DNA from 2 places in the Solibacillus kalamii genome. Region 2 is predicted to be linked to the other one. Evidence: predicted binding sites of a transcription regulator. Region 2 holds the regulator's gene; the other holds the start of a gene.

Region 1 (8,172 bases), on a different contig from region 2:
CACATAGTGTATCGGTACAGTTTTCAGACAGCTGAATAATATAGCCGATTGTCGATTCATCAAGGCGGGTACTCGTGATGATGACATCTTTCATCACTCTCATCATTTCTTCATTGATTAAATGAATAATTTCATTCAACTTCTCTTTTTCAGTCGCCACCACTTTACAATCAACTAGAACGAGCGTATACCCCTCATCTTTCACTGAGTTCAATAGGTATGTACCCGTGAGATGAAACTGTTGTAATGGCGATATAAAGCTTTTATCCAGTTCAAAATCGTTCGTCGTGGATGTTTTAATATATTTTTCCATATAGCGTTTATCGGTTTCAATTTTACGGTAAAAACGTGACTGGTACTGCTCCATCTTTTTTAAGAGGATTTCTTCATTAATCAGCTTGTAGGAACGGGTAATATATTTATAGCATTCCTGCACTAAGTCCTTATGGCTATTCGCTTTCATGGAAAGCAGGAGAACTTTATGCATTACTTCAATTGCACATTCATATCGGCCATTTTCAAATAGAATTTTACCTCTCAGGACACGCACATGGAGATCGATTCGGGAAAACTTTTCAAATGGATACTCTTTAAAATAATCATTAAATAATTTCTCCGCATAATCTACTTTTCCAAGCTGCAATGACATTTCAATATGTGTTATAAAACGGACAAGCAAGAACCGATCATCTTCCGGCTTCCCCATCTTTAAAAAGACAGCAGGTATTTTGCTGATATCCCAAAAGATTTCTTTCGGTAATTGGTCCATTTGGGTTGCAAAATAATTATGCATCGCAAGTGACAGCAATGCATAATTTTCTTCTTCCAATGCCAGGCTGCTCGCAAGTCTGTAATATTTTTTTGCCTGAACAAATTCAATACTGAAAAAATAGCAGTGTCCAATAATTATATAGAGTTGAGCTAAGCACTCCTTAAGATTTTCTTTAAAATGCTCTTCCTGATCCAACAACAGTTGTAAAATCTTCAGATTGCTATTAGCTAAAACAAAAGGTTCACTATCAAAACGTAGAAAGTCACTCATCTTTTCAAAGTTCCCCTCTTCTAGTAATAATTTGAACATTACTCTATACGCCTCATAATGTGCATCCAATGATGTAAATGTTTGTGATCGATAATGGTCAAGCTGCAATGTTTTAAGTTGCTCCCCCATCGTTATATACACCTCCTATTTTTCCAAAGATAATGGCTCGTAAAGTTCTCTTTTAATAATTGAAAATTGGTCCATAAAACGAATGACTTTCTGTTTAAAATTATTATATATTGCTGCATTCTCCTCTAAATACTGGCGCAGATCTTTTATTATTATCGTTTCGATTTGGACGAGTTTTTTTGGATAATGCTCGTATTCATAGAAGCGATCATTAAATAATTGCTTTGAGCTGTTTTCAAATTTCATATATAAATCATATTGTTCTTTTGATAATGATTCGAGTACATCACGCAAAAGATCCAAAAATAAATTGACTGTCATTACCGAAGCCATTAAAGCATTCATATAAGATCCAACCGTTGTTTTTTTCAGTCGTTTTAATTTCGAACTGACAAGGATCTCATTCAATATAAAATTTCGCAACAAAAAAATGAGGGCATACTCGGAATTGATGACCGGCTCTTCCTCAAAATAAAAGTAAATCCAAACATCACTTACACTGTCTTTTGCAAAAGATAAGTGTGTAAAGTCATGGCGGATTAAATGGAAAAAGTATTCAAAATGCTCAAGCTGTTTAAATTGTTCCACCTGTTGCTCAGTTAATATAAATAACGAATTCGATGTATCAAAATCCTTCATCTCCACACCTCATTTACAACCTTTACTACCATTATAATAGTTATTTGTTAAATTTTGTTGTATTTTGTAAAATAAAAAGACATACCCGAAAGAAAGTGACTTTCGGGCATGTCTAAACTAATTAATATGAATTAATATGCTAGGCCAAATAACGCTTTAATATGAGTCATATAGCGGATATTTGAAGCTTCTTTCATTAATGAAGCTGGTAAACCTACTAATTGAGTGTTGTTTGCCCCAACTGTAGCAATACCATCTTTACGACCTAAAGAACCTAAAGTACCTGAGTTAGTAAATTTGAATTCTTTTAAGTCGGCACCTTTAATTTGTGCAAAAATGTTGTAACCTGCAGTTTCACCTTGCTGCCATGCTACTTGAGCAGTTGGCGCATAAGTTGGGCGGTCACCTGGGTTTGGAATATGTGCTGATGCATCACCAATAACAAATACTTCAGGATGTGAAGTAGATTGCAAGAAGTCATTGATTGTTGCTTTACCGCGATCTGCAGCTAAACCAGATTCAGCGACTAATGGAAGCGGAGCAACTCCGCCTGTCCATACTAATGTGTTTGCAACGATTGGCTCACGGTCTTTTAATTGAATGACATTGCCTTCTACGCCAGTAACAGGTGTTGATGTAATGAATTCTACACCGCGCTTCGATAATGACTTAGTTGCACGATCGATTAAGTTTTCCGGGAATACTGGCAAGATTTTTGGACCTGCTTCAACTAGTTTGATTTTAAGGTCTTCAAATTTAACACCGTATTTCGCAGCAACTTTAGGGAAGTGGTCTACGATTTCACCAACAAGCTCAACGCCTGTTAAACCGCCACCGCCGATAACGATTGTAGCATCTGCTTCGTCTTTTGTTGTTGCATATGCTTTAATGCGTGCTTCAATATGCTCGCGAATTGCATTTGCTTCATCTACTGATTTTAATACGAAAGAGTTTTCCTCTAAACCTGGGATTCCGAAGAAACCAGTTTGGCTACCTAGAGCAACAACTAATGTATCGTATTGTAATGTTTTGCCGTTTGAAAGTACTACATTTTTGCTTTCAACGTTAAAGCTGTTTACTTTTGCGATTTCCAAGTTGATGTCATAACCTTTGAAAATCTTTTCAAGTGGTAATGATACAGCACCTTCAGCAATTGTACCGCCAGCTAAACGGTGTAATTCAGTAATGATTTGATGTGTTGGGAATTGGTTTACAACTGTAATACGCGCTTCGTCTTTATTTAAATATTTACGAGCTGTTTGTGCTGCTAATACACCAGCAAATCCAGCACCTAAAATAACGATTTCTTTAGTTACCATATTAAAAATCCTCCAATAAAATTAGATTATACAAATTATTTCATTTGTTTACGTTCAGATGCTACTTGTAAAAATGCATTAGCAAAACGTAATGCCCCTTGAACTTGTGGGTCTTTTAACATTTTTAATAAGCCGAATACACCTACTGTTTCATTGCTGACTTCAGCACGGTCTTTCGCTTCAATCGCTGTCTGTGCCAATGATTTTGCAGTACCAACAACTGGGCTAGCCATTTCTGTTACAGCCGCAACTGTATCATTTTTTAATGTTTCGTCTGTAGCAACACTAGTCGCAAAATCATAAGTTTTTGTTAATAATGTAGTCATCTCAGCCAATTTTGGTAAGTTATCTACTAAAGTAGTTAATGAAGCTTGTACCTCTGGCTTTAGTAACTGATCTAAAACATCTAATTGCTCTTGTGTAACAGCCACTTTTTCTACCTGCTGATTATTCATTTCTGACATAATAACTCTCCTTTGCCATCACTTAATATTATTTTTTTCGAAAATTTCATACCCGATTGTAAAAACTTTCATATACCATTCAATAAGCAACGATAGCACAAAGATTCGTTTGTTACAATTAGAAAACGGAAATAAACGACCGAAAAACTTAATTCAAGAATATTCTGTAATTTTATTATTTAAAAAAATTTAATTTTTATGTATTTAGCTTAATTTTGTGTATTTTATATTAAAAATCCCCTTCATTATTTTCAATATTAAAAGTATTAAAAAAGTTACTTTTCATCATTATTAAAGGTTATTTAATTACTGTAAATGAGGGAAAATAAAAATTCATACCTAGTAAAAGTGTTTCACCCCCCTCCTCTATTTCCCACCCTGTTATTTTTCTAAAAAAACTTTCTCTTTAAACTGTTGATTTGACTCAATAGGAACCTCCACGTTGCTATGAAACGAAAAAGTGCGTACTTTTTTTAATTTTCGAGTGGATCCATAATAAAAAAGCAACAAAATACTTATTCAATTGGAGGATCAATAAATGATTACTAGTTTACAGGATACAATCAAATTAAATAATGGGGTAGAAATGCCGGCAATGGGCCTTGGCGTCTTTCAGGTAGAAAACGATACAACGGCAGAAATCGTTAAAAATGCGATTGAGCTAGGTTATCGCAGCATTGATACAGCTGCTATTTACGGCAACGAGGCGGGTGTTGGCGAGGGCATTAAATTAGCACTGGCCTCTACCGGATTAAATAGAGAGGACTTATTCATCACTTCTAAAGTTTGGAACGCCGGTTTAAATTATGAGGAAACTGTTTCAGCTTACGAAGAGAGCCTGGAAAAATTAGGGCTGGATTATTTGGATCTATATTTAATTCACTGGCCGGGTCAAAATAAATTTGCCGAATCTTGGACCGCTTTAGAGGATCTGTACCTAGAGGGTAAAATTAGAGCAATCGGGGTTTGCAATTTCAATATCTCGCATCTTCAGGTTTTATTGAAAACTGCTCGTGTAACACCAGTCATTAACCAAGTAGAGTTTCACCCGCGTTTACAACAACAATCATTACGTGCATTTTGCACAGAACACAATATTCAATTGGAAGCTTGGGCTCCATTAATGCAAGGCGGGCTACTCGAAGATCCGACAATTGCAAATATTGCTAAAAAGTATGGAAAATCAAATTCACAAGTTATTATACGATGGGATATTGAAAATGGAGTAATCACGATTCCTAAATCAGTTCGTAAAGAACGGATGGCGCAAAATGCCGACATTTTTGACTTTAGTCTCACAGATGAAGAAATGCAGTTAATTAATGCGATGAATTTAGATAAACGTGTCGGTCCAGATCCGGAAGTTTTTGATTTCTAATTTAAATTGAAGAATTGAAAATTGCAGAGACGAAAAGCCTCAAGATTTTAGTACTTGAGGCTTTCATTATTTTTATTAAGATAGTTTTTGCACAGCAATATCATCATCTCGCTGCATAAGAAGAACTTCTTCACCATTCTCTTTTAATTTTTCAATATGTTTCTCTCCCCATGTACAAAGTAAGTTGAGCACCGGCTCCATCTCGTGTCCATATGGGGTTAAAGAATATTCAACTTTCGGTGGTACTTGGTTATACACCTTACGATTAATTAAACCGCATTGCTCAAGTTCGCGTAATTGGGACGTCAGCATTTTTTGTGAAATGCCGGGAATTAATCGGCGAAATTCATTTGTTCGGATTTGACCATGGTGATTGAGGTGACAAAGAATGACTGGTTTCCATTTACCGCCAATGACTTCGAGTGTTGCTTCGACACCAATATTATAAACTTTTTTCATTTTGAAACCCCCAGTATTATCAAAAGTAACTAAAAGTACTGTACATGCTTTTATAGTATGTATGAATAATACTATACCCTATAAAATAAATCAAAGGAGTTATTTTTAATATGTCTACATCAAAAACACCAAACGCCAGATTAACACTTCTTGCGTTAGCAATCAGTTCGTTTGGTATCGGTTCCACAGAATTTATCAGTGTTGGATTGCTCCCGCTCATCACAAATGAGTTTGGGATTACTTTAAGTACTGCCGGATTAACAGTATCAATTTATGCATTAGGCGTTACAATCGGAGCACCCATTTTAACAGTTTTAACATCCCGGCTTGATCGTAAAAAAGTGCTTCTGCTCGTAATGGTTCTTTTTATCGTCGGTAATTTATGGGTAGCGATTGCACCCACATTTACTTTACTGTTGATCGGACGCATTATTTCGGCATTTGCCCATGGGGTATTTATGTCGATTGCGGCGGTTATTGCTGCTGATGTTGTGGCACCTAACAAACGGGCAAGTGCCATAGCTTTTATGTTTTCCGGATTAACTTTGGCAACTGTTAGTGGAGTGCCTTTAGGAACATTCATTGGCCAAGTAACGGATTGGCGTCTGTCATTCATTTTCATCGTCATCATTGGCATAATTGGGTTAATCAGCAATGCGTTCCTTGTACCAAATAATTTAACAAAGAGTGACCCGATTTCATTAAGTGATATCGGAAAAGTATTAAGCAATTTTCGTATGCTGTTAATTTTATTTATTACAGCAATGGGTTACGGAGGCGTATTTGTTGTCTACACATATGTGTCCCCTATTCTTGAAAATCAAATGGGTTATTCCCCTCATGCGATTGTCGTAATATTGGTTGTATATGGTATATGTGTCGCAATAGGAAATACAATCGGTGGTCATTTTGCAAACACTAAACCATTGCGTGCGATATTTATTTTCTTTATTGGACTGGCGTTAACGTTACTTGGTGTATATTTCACATTTGATTCTAAAGTTATGGGGTTCATAATGGTGTTAGCAATGGGGCTTTTTATGTTTATGAATGTGCCGGGCTTACAACTGTATGCCGTTCAGCTATCCGAAAAATATGTGCCGGCAGCCACTGCAATGGCTTCCGCTTTAAATATTTCAGCATTCAATATCGGGATTTTCCTCGGTTCATATATCGGCGGTTTAATTGTTCATTATCAATCACTGGACAATACGCCCCTATACGGATTTTTAATGGTTATCATTGCAGCAAGTATTACGTTAGTTTGGATGATTGTTGAAAATAAGCAAAACGTTTGTACTGCGAATAAATTCACACCAATATCCAAACCTTAATATATTTATTAAAAATGATAGAAACCTCTCCAACATTATTGTATGAGATGGTTTCTATTTTTGTTTATACTTTCTTACGGAAAATATTCTAAATAGAACGCTAACCCGATAAGTTTTTATGTGATTTCCTGAAAATACTTCGGTACACTACATGATATCATCGTTCTTCAGAATTTCTTCACAATTTAAACCATCAAAATTCCGTTTTATTTGCTATGCTTAGATTGAAGGAGCGTTATTTAATGAAAAAGATTATATTTTTACTTATTTTTGCCGTAATTGGCTTCCAAGTTTTTACGAATGAACAAGTTAATGCTCCTGACTTACCTCAGCAGCTTTCACTTGCATCGTATTCCGTTTCAGACGGGGATCTTGTCCTTGTTAACCGGGATGTTGCATTACAGGAGGAACCTGACAATTTAGCCACTATTCCTTATGATATTGCTAAAAATGTAATCGTAAATTCGGAGTATTTTCTTGAAGAACAGGCTATTGCACCTCTCAAGCAATTATTCGATGCTGCAGCGGATGCTGGAATCGAGCACTTTATTATTAATAGTGCCTATCGCAGCGGAACACTTCAGAAACAGCTTTTCGATCAATATGGTGCTGATTACTCGCTGCCTGCCGGCTATAGTGAACATCAGACAGGCTTATCAATCGATATTGGTTCGACTGTCGGCAAAATGGAAAATGTGGCAGAAGGTAAATGGATGGAACAACATGCAGCGGAATTCGGCTACATTCTGCGTTATCCTAAAGACAAAGTCGATATTACCGGGATTGAGTATGAACCTTGGCATTTCCGTTACATAGGCTTGCCCCATAGCATAAAAATGCAGCAGCACGTTTTCGCTTTTGAGGAATATATCTCTTATCTTAAAGAGAAGCAATTTTATAAAATGAAAGTAAATGATACAACTTATTTCGTACAATATACGGATAACAAGACATCTGTTAACACACTTGAATCAAACAATATCAAGGTATCTGGTGATAATGTGAGCGGGTATATTATTACTTCCGTATTGGAGGAAAAATAATCGGTGTCAAGTATTTACTTGGGATTAATAAAAAAATCGACCAATTGCAGATTGGTCGATTTTTATTTTGATCGATTGATTATACTTTAACTTCATGTTCTTTATTATACGTTGCATGATTTTTTCTCGCTTCGAGCACTTTGGATGCCGAAAAGATGAATACCGCCAGCCATATACATACGAAAGTGATGAATTCTGTCAGTGTAAACGGCTCCTTGTATAAAAAAATGCCGAGCATTAAACTAATCGTTGGTGCCAAAAATTGAATAAAGCCCATTAAATAAAGCGGGATTTTTTGCGCACTTTTTGCAAATAGGACAAGTGGCAAGGCTGTTACGATCCCGCCGCCCATTAACAATAGGTTA
Region 2 (8,172 bases):
TGTCGCCATAGTACAAGATAATAAAGTAATTGCAGAAGTCGTGCAAAATATAAAATTAACACATTCGGTTGGTGCCATGCCGGCAATTGAAGAAGTAATAAACAAGGCAGGCATTACCCCGGTACAGATTGATGCAATTGCCGTTTCTGAAGGTCCCGGCTCTTATACAGGAGTGCGTATTGGTGTCACTCTTGCCAAAACTTTGGCATGGTCACTGCAAAAGCCATTGGTAGGCGTATCAAGCTTGAAAGCATTGGCTGCGAATGCCCGTACTGCTAATTATGCAATCTGTTCATTAATCGATGCCCGTCGTCAAAATGTATATGCCGGTATATATAAAGCAGATACTATGGAACCGATTATTGAAGATCACCATGATCATATAGACGGATTATTACAGAAGCTTCAGCAATTACAACAGCCAATATTCTTTGTCGGAATAGATGTCGATTTGTACATGGGAAAAATTCAGCAAGTATTAGGTGATTTCGCTATCCGTGCTCCATTTACGATGGATTTACCGCGTGCGTCCGAATTAATTGGTTTAGCACAGCAAATGCCATTACCGACAATTGAGGCTGTTCATGCTTTTGTTCCCCAATATCGCCGTATTGCAGAAGCAGAAGCGAATTGGATAAAGGAACAGAAAAAGGAGCAACTTTAATGGTACGGTATCGCAGAATGACAATAGATGATGTTCAGGCCGTTCATAAAATTGAGCTCGCATCATTTCCTACACCATGGACATTGGATTCGTTTTATTACGAAATGACGGAAAACCAGTATGCACATTATTTAGTCGCTGAAGACGAAACAGGTGAAATTATCGGCTTCTGTGGAGTTTGGCTTGTTATTGATGCAGCACAGATTACAAACGTAGCGGTTGTAAAGTCTGTACGTGGTCAAGGCATTGGTGAAACACTTATGCGTGAAGCGATGCGAGTAGCGAAAGAAGCAAATATGGATGTCATGAGTTTAGAAGTACGTGTAACGAATACTGTTGCACAAAATTTATATCGCAAACTTGGTTTCCTAGACGGAGGTCTTCGTAAAGGCTACTATACGGATAACCAGGAAGATGCGTTAGTAATGTGGGTGAATTTATAATGGATAACTATATATTAGCAATTGAAACAAGTTGTGATGAAACAGCAGCGGCCATCATTAAAAATGGCACGGAGATTATTTCGAATGTAGTATCATCGCAAATTGAGAGTCATAAGCGTTTTGGCGGGGTTGTCCCGGAAATTGCATCACGTCATCATGTTGAACAAATGACGATTGTTTTAGAAGAAGCATTAAAACAGGCAAATATGGAACCGAAAGATTTAACCGCTGTTGCCGTAACAGAAGGGCCGGGGTTAGTCGGTGCATTGTTAATCGGTATTAATGCGGCTAAGGCTTTCGCTTTTGTACACGGATTGCCATTGATCGGGACACATCATATTGCCGGGCATATTTATGCGAACAATCTAGTACAGCCAATGGAATTTCCGCTGTTGGCACTCGTTGTATCAGGTGGACATACAGAGCTTGTCCTAATGCGTGAACATGGTTCTTTTGAAGTTATTGGTGAAACACGTGATGATGCGGCAGGTGAAGCATATGACAAAGTAGCCCGTGTCTTGAATATGCCATATCCAGGTGGTCCTCATATTGATCGTCTTGCCCATGAAGCAACAGAAGCCGTACCTTTCCCTCGTGTATGGTTGGAGGAGGATTCATACGACTTTAGCTTCAGTGGCTTAAAATCTGCAGTGATTAACTATAAACATAATATGGATCAGCGCGGTGAAGAAATTATTGCCGAGCATGTTGCAAAAGGCTTCCAAGACAGTGTAGTGGAAGTATTGACGGGTAAAACAGTACGAGCAGCACGTGAGTTTCAGGTAAAACAAGTAATTGCAGCTGGCGGTGTATCAGCGAATAAAGGATTACGGACAGCATTGGAACAAGCGTTTAAAGAAGAAGGTATTCCATTTTATGTGCCACCTTTAAAATTATGTACAGATAATGCTGCAATGATTGGTGCAGCTGCGTATGAAATGTATGAAGCAGGGATTCGTGGGAATTTAGCAATGAATGGGCGACCTGGCATGGAGCTCATGAGCTGGAAATAGGGTATAGAAGCATGGTGAAAGGATGTAGCAGTACATCCTTTCACCATGCTTTTTTTTATAGAAAAAATAACGATCATTTAATTTGTTTTCTTTCAATAATATAAAAAAGTCGAATCTAGTAATTTATGATGGATAAATCTCATTTATAACAAGTTTTTATTGACTGTTCAACTTTTCTGAAAATTATCCACAGATAAAGTTAAATACCCACAAAAAAACTTGCGAACATGCGTACTTATACACAAAGTGTGAATAACTTGTGGGTAACATGTGACTTATCTATATATAGTAGTGTCTTTTTCACACAGCAATGTGCATAACTTTGATTTTAAATGTGGATAATGTGGAAAACTATGTTGATATGTTGATATTACTAGATTTATATTGTGAATAAAATTGTGGAGAAATTTGTTGAAATTTGGCGTATTGACCTATATATATGATTATTATGTAGATTGGATGATAGAAAGGGTTAATATTATACAATAGCAATAAATAAACATAAATTTTTGGAGAAACAAGCTTTTCGTCTGCCTCTAAAAAAAGAGTGCCCATATGTTGATGGACACTCCAAAATTATAGCTGTTCGAGCTCTTCGTTTAGTTCAAGCCATTCCATTTCAAATGTTTCATGCTGTTCTTTCAAATCATTCAGCTCAGATTGAATCGATAATGTCTTTTCATGATCTGAAAAAATGGCAGGATCACAAAGTTGTTCCTCAAAGACGGCGATTTTTTCATCTAAAGCCCCCATCTGCTTTTCAATATCCTCAATAGCACGCCGAATTTGACGTTCTCTTTTTTTCGCGTCCTTATCAATCATCGATGTAGACTTTGTTTGAGCGGTCGATTCAGTCGTATTTTTTTCAATGGCTGCGGCTTTCATTGCAGCTAATTCTTCAAGTTCCTCTTTCTTTTCAACATAATAATCATAGTCACCTAAATATTCGAACGAACCCGTACTTGATAGTTCAACAACTTTAGTGGCAATACGATTAATGAAATAACGGTCATGTGAAACGAATAGCAACGTTCCAGGATAATCAATTAAAGCATTTTCCAATATTTCTTTACTATCCAAGTCTAAATGGTTCGTCGGCTCATCAAGTACTAGGAAATTTGATTTTTGCATCATTAATTTTGCAAGTGCAAGACGCGCTTTTTCTCCACCAGATAGGGAGTTCACTGATTTTGACACATCATCCCCGCTAAAAAGGAAGCGGCCTAAGATGTTGCGGATATCCTTTTCATTTAATAACGGCCATTCATCCCAAAGTTCATTAAGAACAGATTTATTTGAATGAAGTTTCGCCTGTTCCTGGTCATAGTAGCCAATTTGCACATTCGTACCGTAACGGATATCTCCGGCAAGTGCCTCGATATCTTGAACGATTGTTTTCAATAAAGTAGATTTCCCAACACCGTTTGGACCGACAAGTGCAATACGGTCTTCTCTAAAGACACGCATTCCAATATTTTCGGAAATCGCCTTTTTCGTGAACCCAATTGTTAAATTATCCACCGACAGTACATCATTTCCGCTTTGGCGCTCAATAGTAAAGCCGAAGTTGGCACTTTTTTCATCGCCATCAGGAGATTCCATCCAACTAGTCTTTTCCAAAACTTTGCGACGTGACTGTGCCATCTTTGTAGTTGAAGCCCGGGCAAGGTTTTTTTGAATAAAAGTTTCGAGCTTGGCTTTTTCATCCATTTGACGTTCATACATTTTTAAATCACGTTCATAGTTCTTTGCCTTTTCATCTAGATAAGCACTGTAGTTCCCTGCATATTTCGACACTTTTGTTCTGGATACTTCATAAACGATCGACACGACCTGATCTAGGAAATAACGGTCATGCGAGACGATTAAAATAGCTCCATCATAACCTTTTAAATAGCCTTCCAGCCATGACAGTGTTTCAATATCAAGATGGTTGGTCGGTTCATCTAAAATAAGGAGGTCGGGCTTTGACAAAAGAAGCTTTGCGAGGGCCAGTCGTGTCCGTTGTCCCCCGGATAGAGAACGAATCGGCTTTTGATAATCTTCAGGGAAAAATTGCATACCATGCAAAACAGAACGGGTATCGGCTTCATACTGATAACCGCCTGCATCTTTGAAATCATGCTGCAACTGGTCATACTCTGCCATGATACGTGCATATTGTTCGCTATCTTCATAAATGGCAGGATCGGCCATTTGCTGTTCAAGTTGACGCAGCGTTTGTTCCTGGTTTTGCAAGTTTGCGAAAATTGTCATCATTTCGTCCCAAATTGAAAGTTCAGAGTCGATGCCTGCATGCTGCTCCAAATAGCCGACTTGAATATCTTTTGGAATAATAATTTCACCAGAGTCGTAGCTCATTTGTCCGGCAATTATTTTTAATAATGTGGACTTGCCGGCACCGTTTCGCCCTACTAATGCCACACGATCACGGTGCTGCACTTCTAATTTTACACCGCTTAATATTTCATCTGTAATAAAGGATTTATATAATTGATTTACTTGTAAGACAATCATTGTTTACACCTCAGTTTCTCCTATTTAGTTTAATGGATGGGAACATTGTACGCAACGATGGATACTTTACTTGTCGCTCCTTGTTTAGTAAGATTAACTTGCTTCTGCACAAAGAGTGGGGTTTATGTTAAGCGTGTCATATCGCTTGGCGACAACTACTTGATCAAATCGTGTAGGTCATCTTGACACGTTATACAGAGGCATTATTTGAAAAAGATTTCCAAATGTACATAGGAGGAGAATGTGTGAAACAAGAAGTAAAAATTCCACAAGCAACAACAAAAAGACTTCCTCTTTATTATCGATTTTTGAAAAACTTCGCAACTGAAGGTAAAAAGCGTATTTCTTCACAGGAATTAAGTGATGCGATGAAAATAGATTCTGCTACGATTCGACGTGACTTTTCTTACTTTGGGGCACTCGGTAAAAAGGGGTATGGATATGATGTCCAGTACTTACTGGAGTTTTTCCGACAAACTTTAGACCAGGACGAGGTAATGAATGTTGCATTAATAGGAGTCGGGAATCTGGGGAATGGCTTATTAAAGTATAACTTCCAAAAAAATCACAACACGCGTATCGTTGTTGCATTTGATTCGAAAGCACCGATGGAAGGAACGACGATAAGTGATATTCCAGTATTCCATCCAGATCGTTTGGAGGAAATGTATGAGGAATTTGGCGCGGAGTTAGCAATATTGACGGTATCTTCCCGCTCAGCACAAATGATGACAGACCGACTCGTTAAAATAAATGCAAAAGGTATATTAAATTTCACACCAGTACGATTATCTGTTCCTGACACGATTAAAGTGATGAACATCGATCTATCGGTAGAATTACAGGCACTTACGTATTTAGTACGAAACTCAGGTAAGTAACAAAATGTTCATTACTATAAATAGCAAATTCTAGTTAATTAATGTAAAATATACATAATAATAGAGGAGGTGGCTATAGTGATTGTACATTTAAATGCGATTACACCTGTGAGCCTAATAATCATTGGACTGATTGCTTTGCTAATATTCGGTCCCAAAAAATTGCCATCATTAGGTCGTGCAATGGGGACAACTTTACGTGAATTCCGTAGCGCTACGAAAGGCTTGACGGACGACGACGACGATTTCGATACAAAGAAAAAAGTGATTGAACATAAAGAGAACGAAAAAAACGAAGTTAAGTAAAATAAGGATGTATTGCTATGAATTCAAGAGAATTAACCGTAGTTGAACATATGGAAGAGCTTAGAAAACGCTTATTTTTTGTGGCGATTTTCTTCGTGATGGCTCTTTTCGTCGGATTCTATACGGCGAAACCGCTTATTCGATACATTCAACGCAGCGATTTAGCTGCCAGTTTTTCGATGAATGCATTTAGTCCGGCAGATCCTTTAACCGTGTATTTACAAGTCACATTTATTGTAGCTGCCGTTATTGTATCGCCAATACTGCTATACCAGCTATGGGCTTTTATAACACCTGGTTTGCATGAGGCTGAACGTAAGGCAACATTGAAATATATTCCGTATGCTTTTGCGCTGTGTATAGGGGGAATAGCCTTTGCTTATTTTGTGTTATTTCCATTTATTATGCGCTTTATGACGGAATTATCCAATGATTTGAATATTACGCAAACAATCGGTATTAATGAATTCTTCTCATTTTTAATTAAGTTAATAGTGCCTTTTGCGGTGCTATTTCAATTGCCTGTTTTAACGCTGTTTCTTTCACGTCTCGGAATTATTAACCCGAAACTCATGGTGAAATTCCGAAAATATGCGTATTTTGTATTAATCGTGATTTCGGTATTGCTGGCGCCGCCTGATTTAGTATCGAATATCATTATTGCAATACCACTATTTATTTTATATGAAGTAAGTATTGTCATTGCACGTCTTGGTTATCGAAAATATGAAGTGGCTGAAAAAGAGCGGATTTTAGCAGAAGAGGAACGAGGGCGTGAGCTGCAGGTAGAAGAGCTACTCGAAATGCAGCGTCGGCAAATGGAGCAGATGAATAACAGTTAATGGTAACGCTATCGAATTTGGTAGCGTTTTTTTTATTTCCTTTAAAGAAGGTTATATAAAAAACCCGCTATGTAAAATAGCGGGTAAAAGTTATATTTGAAACTTATCGGCATTCATTTGGATAAATGTGACGAAACCATTTAATAAAATATGCGCGATAATCGGTGTGAGAAGGCGCTTTGTTTTATGATATAAAAATGCGAAGATCATACCGCAAATTGTATACAGTAAAATATGCGTAAAATCCATATGAATCGCAGCAAATACAATTGCACTAATAATGCTCGCAATCCAGAAATTATAGTTTTGTATAATTGAACCGAAAATTACACGACGGAATACAAGCTCTTCCAAGATTGGTCCTAATAAGACAGTCGCAATGATCATAACCGGCGCCACCTTTGTGACACTCATAATGGCTTCGGTATTTTCCGATCCCATATCAATTCCTAAAGCAAGTTCAATGTATGCGCCGATTGTCTGCCCTAAAAAGACAAGGAAGAAACCGATGATACCCCATCCAATAGAAGCACCAATTGATGCCTTTTCCCCTTTAAATACATCCCAAAATTGCTTATTGCGGGAGATTAATATAAAACTCACAATAAAGGCAACCGCAAATGAAATAGTTGACCACCAAGCAGATAATTTTATAAGTTGATCCTGCTCAGACATACCAGAAAATAGTTGTAAAAGGGAATCTTTTAAGCCTGGGATGAATATAAGTAATAAGACTGATAACTGACAGATGATATAAGTTATTAACACATAAAATGCGGTCTTCTGCGTTTTGAACTTATCTGATGAACGGGAAGTCACGGATGAAAAACCTTCTTTCTCTTACTGACTAGTAGAATTACACATCCCAAAAAAGTATGTGGAATGCTGTACCTTCTATTATAGAGTTTAATATGGGCTATTATGATAGCCCACTGTTATACATTTAACATTATTGTAGAGGAATTTGCCAATAAATCAAAATTTTTTAGTGCACATACTTGCAAAAAAATATGGAATTCATTAAACTAATAAATGTGTTAGCACTCGACAAATGAGAGTGCTAAAAATAGAAAATTTCTTAGGAGGTTGTTTCAATTGTTAAGACCATTAGGAGATCGCATCATTATCGAACTTGTTGAGGTAGAGGAAAAAACTGCATTTGGTATTGTTTTACCCGACTCAGCAAAAGAAAAACCACAAACTGGTAAAGTAGTGGCAGTAGGTACAGGTCGTGTTCTTGACAACGGCACTCGTCTTGAGCTTGACGTAAAAGAAGGCGACGAAATTATCTTCTCTAAATTCTCTGGTACGGAAGTGAAGTACGACGGCGTAGAATATTTAATCCTGCGTGAGAGCGATGTACTTGCAATTGTCGGATAATTACAAAATCAAAAGAAAATTGCAGCTAGTTATACATACTAAGCATTGCTAGCTGCACATCTTCATAAACAATAAATCAAAAAAATAGATCGTAAAATTTAGGAGGAAAATGAATTATGGCAAAAG

Evidence for each region. Region 2 encodes Rex, which represses fermentation and respiration genes when NADH is low (regulators of the CRP and FNR family bind a similar motif). Its sites were predicted from a motif close to TTGTGAAATATTTCACAA; they were not measured.
Region 1: CBM15_RS07700 (helical membrane plugin domain-containing protein) is a predicted target of Rex. The motif match lies at 3,650-3,667, and genes of this name have one in related genera.

Annotation. Positions count from the first base shown of each region.
Region 1 is NZ_NHNT01000003.1:143,525-151,696, forward strand. It holds gene CBM15_RS07685 (dehydrogenase) at 1-1,171, opposite strand, end outside; gene CBM15_RS07690 (serine protease) at 1,187-1,810, opposite strand; gene CBM15_RS07695 (NAD(P)/FAD-dependent oxidoreductase) at 1,942-3,129, opposite strand; gene CBM15_RS07700 (helical membrane plugin domain-containing protein) at 3,165-3,593, opposite strand; gene CBM15_RS07705 (aldo/keto reductase) at 4,132-4,971, shown strand; gene CBM15_RS07710 (winged helix-turn-helix transcriptional regulator) at 5,047-5,430, opposite strand; gene CBM15_RS07715 (MFS transporter) at 5,541-6,764, shown strand; gene CBM15_RS07720 (M15 family metallopeptidase) at 7,007-7,807, shown strand; gene rarD (EamA family transporter RarD) at 7,887-8,172, opposite strand, start outside.
Region 2 is NZ_NHNT01000018.1:2,581-10,752, forward strand. It holds gene tsaB (tRNA (adenosine(37)-N6)-threonylcarbamoyltransferase complex dimerization subunit type 1 TsaB) at 1-664, shown strand, start outside; gene rimI (ribosomal protein S18-alanine N-acetyltransferase) at 664-1,107, shown strand; gene tsaD (tRNA (adenosine(37)-N6)-threonylcarbamoyltransferase complex transferase subunit TsaD) at 1,107-2,120, shown strand; gene CBM15_RS18320 (ABC-F family ATP-binding cassette domain-containing protein) at 2,697-4,637, opposite strand; gene CBM15_RS18325 (redox-sensing transcriptional repressor Rex) at 4,883-5,518, shown strand; gene tatA (twin-arginine translocase TatA/TatE family subunit) at 5,597-5,824, shown strand; gene tatC (twin-arginine translocase subunit TatC) at 5,842-6,666, shown strand; gene CBM15_RS18340 (CPBP family intramembrane glutamic endopeptidase) at 6,757-7,485, opposite strand; gene groES (co-chaperone GroES) at 7,762-8,046, shown strand; gene groL (chaperonin GroEL) at 8,163-8,172, shown strand, end outside.